DNA from 3 places in the Lysinibacillus sp. Bpr_S20 genome. Region 2 is predicted to be linked to each of the others. Evidence: predicted binding sites of a transcription regulator. Region 2 holds the regulator's gene; each other region holds the start of a gene.
The links. Region 2 encodes CtsR, which represses protease genes until heat stress. Its sites were predicted from a motif close to ATGGTCAATAAAGGTCAAACA; they were not measured.

Region 1 (5,025 bases), on a different contig from region 2:
TATAGCCTGGAGGTGCTCCTACAAGACGTGATACGCTATGCTTCTCCATGTATTCACTCATATCAATGCGAATAAAATGTTCCTCAGAATCAAATAGCTGTGCCGCTAATGCCTTTGCTAGCTCTGTTTTACCAACACCTGTTGGCCCTAGGAATAAAAAGCTACCAATTGGTCGATGCGGGTCTTTAATACCAGCTCGAGCACGCCATACCGCTTCTGTAACAAGCTGTACAGCATTATCTTGTCCGACTACACGCTCATGCAATGTATCTTTTAAGCGCAATAATTTTTCACGCTCACCTTCTACTAATTTCGTCACTGGTATTCCTGTCCAGCGTGAAACGATCGATGCAATTTCTTCAGCTGTTACCTCTTCACGTAAAATACGTGACTCCGTACCATTCTCTAGTTGTTTTTCCATCTCTTGAATATCCTTTTCAAGTGTAGGAATTTTGCCATGACGTAATTCGGCTGCTTTATTTAAATCATACTTACTTTCTGCTTCATCTAAGTCACGTCGGTATTTATCAAGTTTTTCACGTTTTTTCTGAATGCCGTGTAACGCTTCTTTTTCAGTTTCCCACTGTTTACGCATGCCCTCAGAGGATTCTTTAAGCTTTGTTAATTCCTCACTGAGTTGCTCTAGGCGCTTTTTACTTGCTTCGTCTTTTTCTTTGCGCAATGCTTGCTCCTCGATTTCGAGCTGCATAATACGACGTGTTACGGCATCCAGTTCCTGCGGCATGGAATCAATTTCTGTACGAATCATCGCACAAGCTTCGTCGATTAAATCGATGGCCTTATCCGGCAGGAAGCGCTCTGTAATATAGCGATTTGAAAGTTCAGCTGCAGCGACAATTGCACGGTCATGAATACGTACCGCATGATGTAACTCGAAGCGTTCTTTCAAGCCTCGTAAAATAGACACAGTATCTTCAATCGATGGCTCACGTACAAGCACTTGTTGGAAACGACGCTCTAAAGCAGGATCTTTCTCAATATACATACGGTATTCATCTAATGTTGTAGCCCCGATACAATGCAACTCACCCCGTGCAAGCATTGGCTTTAGCATATTCCCAGCATCCATCGCACCATCCGTTTTACCTGCACCAACAATTGTATGAATTTCATCTATAAATAAAATAATACGCCCTTCTGAGTCCTTTACCTCTTTTAAAACACCTTTTAAGCGTTCTTCAAATTGTCCACGGTAACTAGCACCTGCTATTAAGGCACTCATGTCTAGTTCATATAGTATACAATCCTTTAATCCCTCAGGAACATCACCCTTTACGATACGTTGGGCTAATCCTTCTACAATAGCTGTTTTACCAACTCCTGGCTCACCTATTAAAACAGGATTATTTTTCGTTTTGCGTGTTAAAATACGAATAACATTACGAATTTCTTCATCACGGCCGATAACTGGATCCATTTTACCGTTTTTTACTTCTTCAATTAAATTACGTCCAAACTGTTCTAATGGTTTTTTATCATCTGTTTGTTGAAATTGCATAGTTAGCACTCCTTTTCAATAATGTTCAGCGGAATCCTGTTTGCCATTCTGTTTCTCGAAAGAATGTTTGACCTTTTTTGACTAACTTTATTTTACAACATCCGACAAACCTTCGCAAAGAATTAACCCTAAAATTTCTTCACTTATAACTGGAAAATTACGTTATAATAAAAGTATGTTTCTTAGAATTAGTATCGAAATTGTTCACCATCCTTTTGTAATAATTATGTAATTTTTACAAAAAGAAAGCGATGTGTTGGGAATGATAATAATGAATAATATACAAGAAAAATTTCACGATCTATTTCAAAAGCACGGTGTTTTTATTAAAGTGAATAAGGATAGTAAAATTTTTTTAGAGGGCGAACGCGCGAAAGAAATTTATTATATAAAAACAGGGGCTATCTCGATTAGCCAAGAAACGGCGAATGGGAAGGAATTAACCATTCGCATTTGTGGTCCAGATAGTATGATTGGAGAGGGCTCATTATTTTGTAACCTGACGTTTAATTCCATGACAGCAAAAGTATTAGAACCCTCTAGTTTATATGTTCTAAGCCGAGAATCACTAGAACTTTTATTAGTAGAACAACCTAATCTAATGGTGGAATATATGAAGTGGTTACAAACCGAAAATTTAAAGCACCAAAGTCGTTTGCGCGATTTAGTTTTAAATGGTAAAAAGGGTGCTTTATTTTCAACACTCATCCGTCTTTCGAATACTTATGGAAAGCCTTTAGAAAATGACACTATTTATATTGACTTCCCGTTAACAAATACAGAAATCGCTAATTTATGTGCGACGAGTCGAGAGATGATTAATCGCATGCTTAATGACTTAAAGAAGCACAATATCCTATCTTTTGAAAAAGGGTACATTACCATTCACGATCTACAATTTTTAAAGGATGAAATCGCCTGTGAAAATTGTCCGTTACAAATATGTCGTATTGATTAATAACTAAACACAAAATCCCCACCTCTGAGTTATAGGTGGGGATTTTGTGCCATTAAAGCATGCTCTTCAGCAAAGCAAGGGGTTGATTTTGTTCCAGGCTACTCGCTTTGTTGCTGTCGCTTCGCTTTCGCACAGATAAAACATTGTTGCTGTCGCTTCGCTTTCGCACAGATAAAACATTGTTGCTGTCGCTTCGCTTTCGCACAGATAAAACATTGTAGCTGACGCTTCGCTTTCGCTATAGAAAACATTTGTTGCTGTCGCTTTGCTTTCGCACGGGAGTCGAGTAGCCTCCACTCCAATTTGTGCAATTAAGAATGAACACTATTATAAAGTAAGAGGATTCACACACAGTTTTGTGTATGAATCCTTTTTTTGCTCTTCGGAAGATGGATGTCGATAAAAATTAAAAGTTAGGTGATAAAACGTGAAAGTTGGTAGATAAAATTCAGAAGTTGGTAGATAAAACTTGAAAGTTGGGCGATAAAATTTAAAAGTTGGTAGATAAATTTTAAAAGTTGAGCGATAACTCCTGAAAAGGTCCCGCTCAACTAAAAGTTAGATGTCATTTTGTTAAAACGTATGTCATGCGGATAAGTTGATTGGAATGGAGACTGGCAACATTATAAAGTAAAAGGATTCACACACAGTTTTGTGTATGAATCCTTTTTTTTGCTCTTCGGAAGGTGGATGTCGATAAAAATTAAAAGTTAGGTGATAAAACGCGAAAGTTGGTCGATAAAATTCAGAAGTTGGTAGATAAAACGTGCAAGTTGGTAGATAAAATTTAAAAGTTGGGCGATAACTCCTGAAAAGGTCCCGCTCAAACTAAAATGTTGGTTGTCATTTTGTTAAAGCGCCCAGCAAGAACGGAAATCACCCCCTCACTTTGCCGAAAGTCATATGTTTATACAACACCATACTCAATAGTTTTTCGACAGCAAAAATCCCCGCTTACTGTTGCAAGCGGGGATTTTCTATTGTGCTTTAAGTGGACTTAGCGTACACCTAATGCCATTTTTGCATAGCGTGACATTCTATCTTTTGACCAAGGTGGATTCCATACAATGTTGACATTTGTACTTTTTACCTCTGGAAGCTCACCTAAAGCTGTATTTACTTGATCAACAATAACAGGTCCTAGCGGGCAACCCATAGAAGTTAACGTCATTGTAACCGTTGCTACACCTTCTTCATCTAACTCTACATCATATACTAAACCTAAGTTGACGATATCAATACCAAGCTCAGGGTCAATTACATTTTCTAATGCACCTAGCATGCTGTCTTTCATATCTTGATCCATCTGTATTTCTCCTTCCGTCACAGTGTTAACTTAATCATAGCAGATGCATCTTATTATGCCAAATGCTGAGCAAGCCATTCAGTTGCTGCTAACATACCATCTCGTGACACAGCATGGCCCGCTTTTTGATTAGCTAAGAATTTTAAGTTTTCTGGATTTGTTTTATAATATTTTTGTAAAGTTAAATAAAAATGATACGTATCATTGAAAGGTACAGTTTTATCTAATTCCCCGTGCCAAAATAGGACAGGTCGTCCTGCAAATTTTTCTGGTGTTAGGCTGATATCGTATTTAGCTAGAAGCTCATTCGTTTGTTGTACTTTTTCTTCGGACATCGGCAAATTCACACCGCTTTTAGCGAATTGCTGTAATTGATATTCCGCTAATTTAAGAAAACCTGGTGCACCCATACATACAGCTGCTGTTTGAATCCAATCATAACGTTTTAAACAGCCCGATGTTACAATTCCGCCCATCGATGTACCAGCTACGCCAATTTTATCATTCACTAATAATTTTTTATTCTTTAATTCATTATATAATTGTTCCACTTCATGAATAGAATTTAAAACAATATCCCAAAAATGTAAGCTAAGTTGCATCTCAGATAGGCCTTCACTACGGTCGCCATGTAATTTTGCATCTGGTAATAGGACACGCACCCCTCTGCCTACTAATTGATATGCATAATGTAAGTTATGTTCTTTTGCACTCGTGAAACCGTGTAAAAAAATCACTACCGGGGTTTCTTCATTCATATTTTCCGTATGTATATGTAATAAAGGAATATTTCCCCACAATTCTTTCTCAACAATCATCTTTGTCACTCCCAATTTTTGTCTCATCTTTATGTTAGCAAACTTTTCTCACTGTGACAAAATTTTGACGAATGGTTTACAAAGCGATACTATTCAAATTATAGAAAGGGGCAATAAGCTATGAAACCGCATTTAATCGTTTTGGACTTAGATGGTACGTTATTAACGGACCAACAACAAATTTCAGCTAAAACTAAAAAAACATTATTGCAGGCAAAAGAACAAGGCCATCAAGTTATGATTGCTACAGGTCGTCCTTATCGTGCGAGTGATATATACTATCACGAGCTTGGCCTTACAACGCCCATCGTGAATTTTAATGGTGCTTACGTCCACCATCCAAAGAATGCTGCTTGGCAGACTATGCATACTCCTATTGATTTAGGCGTAGTGCATAATGTCGTCGATTCCATCAATAGCTATG
Region 2 (5,025 bases):
CAGATTGGGCATTATCGTTATTACCTAATAACAACAGCACTTGCTGACGAGCCTTATTCAATCCAACACCAGCATTATTTAATACACGGGCAGCTATACCTTCACCTTCGCGAATAAGCGCTAATAGTAAATGCTCTGTGCCAATATAGGAATGACCTAATTTACGTGATTCATCGACTGATAGTTCTATTACTTTTTTTGCTCGAGGTGTATAGTGAACAATTGGCCCAACATCCTCTTTGCCTTTCCCTACAAGTTCTTCAATACCTGTTTCAATCATTTGAGGACTAATATCAATGGCTTCTAATGCTTTTGCAGCAATACCGCCACCTTCACGGATAAGCCCTAAAAGAATATGCTCTGTTCCAATTGATTCGTGTTTCCAACGAATTGCCTCTTCTTGTGCAAGCTGTAATACTTTTTGTGCGCGTTGTGTAAAACGATTAAACATCAAATGAATCCTCTCCTTTTCTCCGAATAATAGGCTTACTCATATTTTCTCGAGATAGTGCCTCACGAAGCATTTCAGCTCGTACGCGATCTCGCTCAGCAGGCGGCAAGACGTCACCTGCATAATTCTGTAAAAAACCAGGTTGCATACTGACTACACATTCGTTTAGTTTGGTCGCTTTGACACCATCAATTAACTGTAAATCTACTCCCAAACGAATATTAGATAGACAGGTAGCGGCTTCCTCACTCGTTAAAATTCGAGCATGTGTTATAGTCCCTAAAGCACGGTATACACGGTCTTCTAGGGCCAGCTCTGCTTTTTCCAGTAACTTGCCTCGTGCATGTCGTTCTTTTTGAATTATTTTTTCAGCGACACTTTGAATGTCCGCTAAAATATCATCCTCTGTTTTCCCTAGTGTAATCTGATTTGACACTTGGTAAACATTCCCTATATTTTCGCTACCCTCTCCATATATTCCTCTTACCGTCATCCCTAACCGTGTCATTGCATTAATGATTTGATTCATCTGACCTGTAAGTGTAAGAGCTGGTAGGTGCATCATGACAGATGCTCGCAACCCAGTACCAATATTTGTTGGGCAACTTGTTAAATAACCAAATGTATCTCGAAATGCATAGGGCAAAGTTTTCTCTAAGGTACGATCAATTGTATTGGCTTGCTCGTATGCCTTTTGAAGTTGAAAACTCGCTGTCATACATTGAATGCGTAAATGATCTTCTTCGTTCACCATAATGCTAGTCGATTCGTCATCAGATAAAAGCATTGAGCCCACCCGCTCTTTTTTGGCAAGCTGAGGACTAATTAAATGTTTTTCCACGAGTATTTGACGCTGCAAAGGCGTTAAATCCTTAATAGCAAAATATGAATAATTTCCTCGAAGTTCTGTACTATCCTTGATTGCATGTGTAACTGCCTGTTCCACTTGTAATGCTTCGTCCTCTGTAAAGGCTAACGGAAAACGATAACCGTCTAAATTTCGAGCAAGGCGGATGCGTGTACTAATGACAATATCTGAATAATCGTCCTCCACACTCATCCATATTGGTGTAGCACGTTCTAAAAACGATTCAATCATCACAACACATCACCACCTTCGAATTGTAGCTGCTTCTCAAGCTCTTTCACTTCATCACGGAGCTTAGCTGCCTCTTCAAATTGCTCTGCATCTACTGCTACCCTCATACGTTTACGAATATCTTCAATTTGCTTTTTGATGACATAAACATTGTTTCGGGCACCGGGCATTTTCCCTATATGTTGAGGACCAGCCTGTATACGGTTAAAGAGCTTCGGTAAGTGCTCGCTAAATGTGTCATAGCAACTTGGGCACCCAAATTTACCTTCTTTTAAAAACTGTTTATACGTAAATCCACATTGCGGACATGTTTGTGGTTGTGGTGGCGCCTGTTGTTTTTCACCCACTTGTTGTTGCTGCCATGAAGGTGAGCCAAACCAATTGGATAATAACTGTTGAATAGAGATTGGCTCTTGTTTAAATTCAGCATGAAATGGATGGAATTGCGAGGCGCAGACGTCACAATAATGGTGCTCCACCTTTTGACCACTTTGAACTTGTGTTACGGTAACTGTCGCATTTCGCTGCTTACAATGTTCGCATATCATTTCCATCACCTCTTTTATTTTTGCTGTTCATATTTAATCGTCGTTAGCATCGCTCTTAAAATTTTTGATCGAATATGATCACGTAACGGGAGTTGCAAATCAATCGTTGAACGATCAACTGCTGCTAACATTATTTTCGCTTCTCGCATTGAAATTACCTGCTCATCAATTAATCGATACACTAAATCTTCTGCCATTGTTTGCGATGCCCCACCTTCTATTTGCCTGAGGACATCATCAATTAGATCAATTTGTGAATTCGCGCGGACACGTAAAATTCGAATGTATCCACCACCACCACGTTTGCTTTCAACAAGGTAACCTCGTTCGGCAGTAAATCTTGTATTAATTACATAATTTATTTGTGAGGGCACGCATTGAAATTTATCTGCGATTTCACTACGTTTAATTTCAATATGCCCTTCTCCACCTAATTCAAGTACTTGCTTTAAGTAGCCTTCTATGATGTCTGATATATTACGCATTTTAGGAATACACCTCGCTTACTCCACTGACTTTGACTATCTTTGACTTTCTTTGAGTATATTATACAAAATGCTTGAAAATAATTGCAATTAATTCGCACACAGAAAAAATCCTTAGCTTTAAGATACCCTTTTCAGCAATAGAAAAAACGCAAGCACATGCAACTAGCATATACTTGCGTCTATAGAAATTATACCCAGCGACCAACAATTGGATAACGCCAAGGCTCATCAGATAGAGCCTTCACAATACCGATAATTGGCACAATAAAATACATAATACCAAAAACAATTAAAAACGGTATACCAACGAGTAGGAAGCTTAAAATACCCGAAATTGTAAGTAATACCACCATCACAACTTGGAACAATAAAGCTTGCACTGAAATACTCTTTATCTCTTCATCCGAGCCAATTAAGAAAAATAAAATTGGTACTAACCATGGCGCAAAAAACGCACTTGCGTGTATGATTACCTTAGACCATTTAGTTTCCATTTATATCAACCCTTCCTTTAATTTTTTTATTTTATGTACTTTTATTTACGAAACTATACCTTATATAGTTTCAATATAAATTCGATTTATAAAATTTTTTTGAAAGGCATGTGATACCTGATGGAATTTAGTAACAAACTTGCAAACGAATACGAAAAAGGTATTCGTCGCACGCTACCAAGCTATGATGCCATGCTACGTTTAATACAAACTTTTTACCAGTCTGCATTACATGAGAAAGCTGAATTTTTAGTAGTTGGTTCCGGAAGTGGCAATGAAATTTTACAGCTTGCCGAGAAAAGACCGCACTGGTCATTTGTTGGCATAGATCCGTCAGAAGCAATGCTAGAAATAGCTGGCGAACGTTTAAAATCCCTACCTAATAATATTTCTTTATATCAAGGAACTATACTGGATACGCAGCTACCCGCAGTGAAATTTGATGCAGCAAGCTGTGTGCTAGTGCTTCATTTTATACAAGATGACCAAGAGAAGCTTGCAACATTAAAAGAAATAGCAAATAATTTAAAGCCTGGTGCTCCATTTGTCCTCGTCTCAAAATACGGGCAACTCTGTTCCTTAGAAACGGAGCTCCAATTTGATTTATGGCGTGCTTATTGGCTACAACACACAAAGCTTACATCATCGGACGTAGCAGAAATGGAGAAATCCATACGTTCTCTTTCATTTATGTGTGAGGAGGAGATTTTATCACTATTACAGCAGGCAGGCTTTACAAAACCATCTAGATTCTTTGCGACTACTCTATTTGGTGGTTGGATATGTTATAAAGAAAGTTGCTCGTGAAGATATATACACCTGTTAGGATAGAATGAACAGAATTGAGGTGAATGCTGTGATACGCACATTTGGCATTACAAAAGATCAAAAGCTTATAAAGGAATTTCCGCTTGAAGATATACACAAAAACGAATTTGAATGGTATTGGGTCGATTTTAATTGTCCGACCGATGATGAAGAACAATTGTTAGATACGTTTTTCCATTTCCATCCACTCGCTATAGAAGATTGTTTAATGCGTTTACAGCGGCCAAAGCTCGATTTTTATGATGATTTCCATTTCTTTGTTATTCAAAGGGTTAACGAAGAATTAACCGCTGAGGAAGTAAATATTTTTGTTTCTAATAAATTTATTGTCACATTTCATAAAAACGAAGCACCTGAAATAGATCGAGTACAAAAGATGTTAGAAAAACAGCCAAAGAATTGGGAACGTGGCACCATATATTTAACATATCAGGTTATAGATAAAATCGTTGATAGCTATTTCCCACTTGTCTATAAAATTGAGGATCATTTAAACGCACTAGAAGATGAGCTTACCTACCAAAGTAACCTCAATGCTATGAAAATTGTGTTTGAATTCCGTAGTGATTTGCTTGATCTACGACGCACCATTTTACCAATGCGTGATCTTTTATATCGAATCCTTAATTCTTACCGATTTTCACTTAAGAAATCGGAACGTGCTTATTTCGGAGATATTTATGATCATTTGCTTAAACTCACCGAAATGATCGAATCTAACCGTGAGCTCACAGCGGATATGCGTGATAGCTATATGGCCATGAGCTCTAGTCGCATGAATGGCATTATGATGACCTTAACAATTGTTTCAACAATCTTTATTCCTCTAACATTTATTGCCGGCGTCTATGGGATGAATTTTGACCATATGCCAGAGCTACATGGGAGATTTAGCTACTTTATCGTACTCGGCATTATGATTTTTATCGCGTTATTTATGCTAGCAGTCTTTAAGCTTAAAGGCTGGTTCAATTTATTTAAACCTTAGTTATGACGCAGGAAACCAGCGGAAATTTGAAATCAACTATTTATTTTGTCGACAAGCTAAAGGCACCTTAGAGATTTTTCTAAGATGCCTTTTCACTGTCAGTAAGGTCCACGATCATCAACTTTATCT
Region 3 (5,025 bases), on a different contig from region 2:
ACATTCGGATATGGCGTTAAATCCTTCTCCTCATTACCATTAAATGTTGTTGAATAAATGTGGAAGTTTTCATCGCCACCTTTATCCTTTACATATAGTAAATTATCATCTTTCCAGAAGGATCCCCCAATATCGCGATCCATTGAACTAGATACACGTACTGGCTCACTATCATCATTCATTTTCTTTACGAACACATTTGAACGATTTTCCCATGCAGATTTATAAGTAATGTAATTTCCGTCTGGTGAAAGATGATAGCCGGCGTTTCCTGGATTTTTCATGAAATCTTCTACCGAAATTTCTTTTACGCCTTCATTATTGCTAACACTATTTTTTACATTTTTAGCATTGTTTAAAATTTTGACAGCATCTTGTTTAGTAATCGTTTCACTATTCGAGAGACCGTTAAATAAACCTATCTTATTTGCTTTTTCTTGATACTCAGCAAGTGTTGCTTCTTTTTCCTCTTTATTTAAAGCTCTTACTAAAATACGTGCCGCTTCATCACGTTTAATATTCACACTGAAATCTTTTAATTCTTCGCCTTTTACCCATTGATCAATGATTTGCTGACGCATTGTCTCTGATCCATGTTGGAATGTTAGAGCTGTTACAGTTAAATCTAGAAACTCCTTAGCAGATAGACGTTCCTCTTTTACTTTTACTTGACTGCTAGTTTCATTAGCAGCGCGCACTTCCTGCAAAGATACAGGAATGACAGCAGATGACGTTAAAATAACCGCTAATGATGCTGATAAAAACCTTTTTTTCAAAATGATCCCTCCTTATATCAGTACATGTTATATCGTTTGTCGATACAATTTAAATTATAGCAATTTTACCCAAATTGTCAAATATTTGTAAAAATTAATGCAATTACCTTTAACCAATAAAAAGTGAACTGCAGTGAGTTCACTTTTTTAAATATAGTCTATCCCCTCAGAATAATTGCATTTGGATTCGGAAAAAAGTTAAAATTTCCGACTTGCTCCTCCACCAGCAGATGAGCCGCCTCCGAATCCTCCAAAGCCGCTGCCACCAGAGCTGCCACCTCCGAAACCACCTGGAAAGCCACCTGGAAAACCGCCACGTCCACCACGTCTTCCAGAACGAGGCCCGCCTCCTCTACCATTAGAAATAAATGTATAAACAATAAGTACTATAATAGCGATTAAAATAATCATCCACGTTGGCATTTCCTCTTTGTCAGCTGTATTCTCAGGCATTTCTCCATCCCAATTGTATTCCTCGGCGACAGTTTGAAATACTTCAGTGTACGTAGCTTTAAATGCCTTATCAATGTCTCCGGCACTTGCATTCGGATAAAACGCTGCATCTAAAATGCGCCCTAACTTACCATCAGGTAATGCACCCTCAAGACCTTGACCTACAGCAATGACCACATCATTATTACCTTCTCCCTGCCCAAACGTTGCTAATAATAACACGCCATTATTTTTTTTGGCATCACCAATGCCCCAAGAACGAATCATTTTAGTTGCATACATTTTTGGTTCTTCTCCGTTAATAGTATCTACGGTGACGACCATTATTTCAGCACCTGTACCTTTATCTAGCTGCTCTGAATAATGATTGAGTTCTTCCTTCATGGATGAAGATAAAACATTAGCAAAATCATGAATATACGTATTTTGCATTGGTGACGGCATTGCGGCTTCTGCCATTCTTATCGATAAAATAAACATGATACTCACAATCATGAGCTGAATAAAAAAGCTTTTCATTATTGTTTACCTGAACTACTAAAATCTATAGAAGGTGCCTTTTCAGTACCCGCAGCTGCTTTAAAGTATTCTTTCTGTTCAAAACCAAACATCCCTGCAATTAAATTACCCGGGAAACGTTTGACCGTTTTATTAAAAGCCTGCACTTCATTGTTGTAGTCTTCTCGAGCAACCGCTAAGCGATTTTCTGTCCCAGCTAATTCATCCATTAATTGACGGAAATTTGCATCTGCCTTTAAATTTGGATAGTTTTCTACGACTACTAGCAATCGACTAAGTGCACCGTTCAATGCATCATTGGCAACAGCCTGTTCCTTTGGACTATGTGCACTTCCCATTTGTGCACGTGCTTCTGTAATGCTAGCGATCACATCTTTCTCATGGTTAGCATATCCTTTTACAGATTCTACTAAGTTCGGAATCAAATCATAGCGTCGCTGTAGCTGATTTTCAACCTGAGCCCATTTCGAATCAACACTTTCCTCAGCAGTCACAAGGCTATTGTATTTTGGAATAAATAGTAAGGCTAATACAACTAAAATAATAACGATCATTCCTATAGGTCCAAAAATTTTTTTCAATTCTAAACCTCCTTCGCTTTCTTTTTTCTTACTACTAATGTGTAGGAAAAAAACATCTCTATACTACATATATGCAAATGCATTAATACCGTATGAAATTTATCTAAGTAGCCATACTTAATACTGTAAAACAAACTATGATATTTAGGAGGCGCTTTTTTTGACACAATCGTTTCAAAATGAATCATCAAACCAAACATCATTCAACCAACAACAAAGCCTAAATCATGGTGGACATGAGCTCATGGACATGCATGAAGTAATCGGCGAAATCATTGCTGGTATGAATCAATCCATTTTTTTACGTCCACATGTTAAGGATCCTGAGTTACTAAGCATTTTGGATAGCCAATATAATTTCACTTTAGGTATGTATAACACTATTGTGGAATCATTCAACACAGGACATGATCCATCTGTTCCTACAGGTCGCTATCAAATGGAGACAGGGAATGATTTCAAATATGGAATGAATCCTGGTCAGCCTAAAAAGCCAATGCAAAATGCAAATGAGCTTAACGACGAAGCAATTTCTGGCTTCCTATTAGGTGCTCAAAAAGGGGCAGCGAAATGTATGACTGCTGCTGCAACAGAAACTACCAACCCTGTCGTTCGACGTGTTGTTGCAGATAGTATTCCCAACTGCATTGAAATGGCATACGAATTATCTATTTACCAAAATATGCATGGCTACTATCAAGTACCTCAGTTTTCTCAACAGGATATGCACACTATGCTTAATGCATACGGCACTACAACAAATCCCCTTCATTAATAAAACAAGAGCAGTCCCTGTGTGATCGTCATCACATATGGGACTGCTCTTATTTTAACTACAGGGCGGCAAGCCGCTACATATTTAGTAAACAAACAAAAAAAAGAATCCCCTCAGATAGGATTCTTTTTTCCGACTAGTATAACTAGTCTTCACGTTCGGTATGTTCACTAAAAAATAATTTGGAGTTGTTGCTTTTTTGAAGGTTTGAAAGGAACAAATACGGGAATAATGCCTACTAGACAAGATTCCATTATTTTCCCTTCTCACTTCTCCACTAAGCAGGCTGCTAAACTACTTATTAGGAGAATTGAGTTATAAAAGTAAATAATAAATCAGTAAAATGGCGCCCTCGGAGGGAATCGAACCCCCAGTGCAAGAACCGGAATCTTACGTGTTATCCATTACACCACGAGGGCAATTAAACAAAAAAAAAGTACTCACCCTAGGCTTTACGAAAAGCATGATGTAGATAACCCTCATTTGAAGCATACCTGCAAAATAGTGTACTGTACTTTAACTTATGACCTTATCAATTATACAAACGTATGGCATATAATTCAACTATAGAATGCAAAACCTTTTAACTTTTTTTATTTTCACTCAGTACGTGTCAAAATACCTGCTAAATAAAGATACTCTCCCGGCGAATGTCACGCATTTAATTGTGTTGGCCCAGTTCAAATACGGACACACTGTTTGTTGTATCTGCTCCAAATGGTTTCTGCGTGAAAGCGAAGCGCCAACAACAATTACGCCAGGTGAAATTGATTTAATTTATTTCACTTTAACAGGGTTAATATTTGACCTTCCCTGACTATAATGTGTATGATAAGGATACAGCTGAAATACAAAGGAAGTTTTCAGCAATAGTATTCGAATTTAGTTTTATAAGGAGGATTTAACATGAATTTAATTCCTACAGTTATTGAACAAACAAGTCGTGGTGAACGTGCATATGACATCTATTCACGACTACTAAAAGACCGTATTATCCTATTAGGAAGTGCAATTGACGACAACGTTGCTAACTCAATCGTTGCGCAACTTCTATTCCTACAAGCAGAAGATCCAGATAAAGATATCTTTCTTTACATTAACTCACCAGGTGGATCAATCACTGCCGGTATGGCAATTTACGACACAATGCAACTGATCAAGCCACAGGTGCAAACAATTTGTATCGGTATGGCAGCATCTATGGGGGCTTTCTTACTTGCAGCTGGTGAACCTGGTAAACGTTTCGCACTACCGAATGCTGAAGTAATGATCCATCAACCTCTTGGCGGTGCACAAGGTCAGGCAACTGAAATCGAAATCGCTGCTAAACGTATTTTATTCTTACGTGAAAAATTAAACGGTATTTTATCAGAACGCACTGGTCAACCACTTGAAGTCATTGCAAGAGATACAGACCGCGATAACTTCATGACTGCTGAGCGCGCAAAAGAATATGGCCTAATCGACCAAATTATGGATCGCAACGACCGCAAATAAAACTATCAAAGGCATCCCAGATTTAATTCTGGGATGTCTTTTTATGTTCGCCTTGATGTTCCGTCGCTTTGACTCTTCTTTTCGTCGTTCTGGCTTCTCTTTCCGTCGCTTCGGCTCTTCCTTCCGTCGCGGCCTTATCTTTCCGTCGTTCCGGCTCTTTTTTCCGTCGTTCTGGCTTCTCTTTCCGTCGCTTCGGCTCTTCTTTCCGTCGCGGTCTTATCTTTCCGTCGTTCCAGCTTTTCTTTCCGTCGTTCTGCCTCTTTCTTCCGTCGCTTTGGCTCTTCTATCCACGATTCTGGCTTTGCTATCCACGACTTTGGCTTTTATCCACCACTCTGGCTTTTCTATCCACGACTTTAGCTCTTCTATCCACGACTTTGGCTTTTGTCCACGACTTTGGCCTTCTATCCACGACCTGTCTCTT

Region 1: MWJ95_RS06055 (ATP-dependent Clp protease ATP-binding subunit) is a predicted target of CtsR. The motif match lies at 1,584-1,604, and genes of this name have one in related genera.
Region 3: clpP (ATP-dependent Clp endopeptidase proteolytic subunit ClpP) is a predicted target of CtsR. The motif match lies at 3,905-3,925, and genes of this name have one in related genera.

The regions. Positions count from the first base shown of each region.
Region 1 is NZ_JALNLQ010000002.1:325,028-330,052, reverse strand. It holds gene MWJ95_RS06055 (ATP-dependent Clp protease ATP-binding subunit) at 1-1,519, opposite strand, end outside; gene MWJ95_RS06050 (Crp/Fnr family transcriptional regulator) at 1,791-2,477, shown strand; gene MWJ95_RS06045 (hypothetical protein) at 2,576-2,788, opposite strand; gene MWJ95_RS06040 (metal-sulfur cluster assembly factor) at 3,475-3,783, opposite strand; gene MWJ95_RS06035 (prolyl oligopeptidase family serine peptidase) at 3,837-4,601, opposite strand; gene MWJ95_RS06030 (Cof-type HAD-IIB family hydrolase) at 4,722-5,025, shown strand, end outside.
Region 2 is NZ_JALNLQ010000008.1:115,919-120,943, reverse strand. It holds gene MWJ95_RS18235 (ATP-dependent Clp protease ATP-binding subunit) at 1-454, opposite strand, end outside; gene mcsB (protein-arginine kinase McsB) at 444-1,553, opposite strand; gene MWJ95_RS18225 (UvrB/UvrC motif-containing protein) at 1,550-2,098, opposite strand; gene MWJ95_RS18220 (CtsR family transcriptional regulator) at 2,113-2,583, opposite strand; gene MWJ95_RS18215 (DUF4870 domain-containing protein) at 2,775-3,080, opposite strand; gene MWJ95_RS18210 (class I SAM-dependent methyltransferase) at 3,201-3,887, shown strand; gene corA (magnesium/cobalt transporter CorA) at 3,937-4,896, shown strand; gene MWJ95_RS18200 (hypothetical protein) at 4,995-5,025, opposite strand, start outside.
Region 3 is NZ_JALNLQ010000007.1:208,708-213,732, forward strand. It holds gene MWJ95_RS17625 (S9 family peptidase) at 1-776, opposite strand, end outside; gene MWJ95_RS17630 (TPM domain-containing protein) at 975-1,748, opposite strand; gene MWJ95_RS17635 (LemA family protein) at 1,748-2,329, opposite strand; gene MWJ95_RS17640 (spore coat protein) at 2,490-3,104, shown strand; tRNA gene MWJ95_RS17645 (tRNA-Arg) at 3,449-3,523, opposite strand; gene clpP (ATP-dependent Clp endopeptidase proteolytic subunit ClpP) at 4,011-4,601, shown strand; partial or broken gene MWJ95_RS17655 (hypothetical protein) at 4,818-5,025, opposite strand, start outside.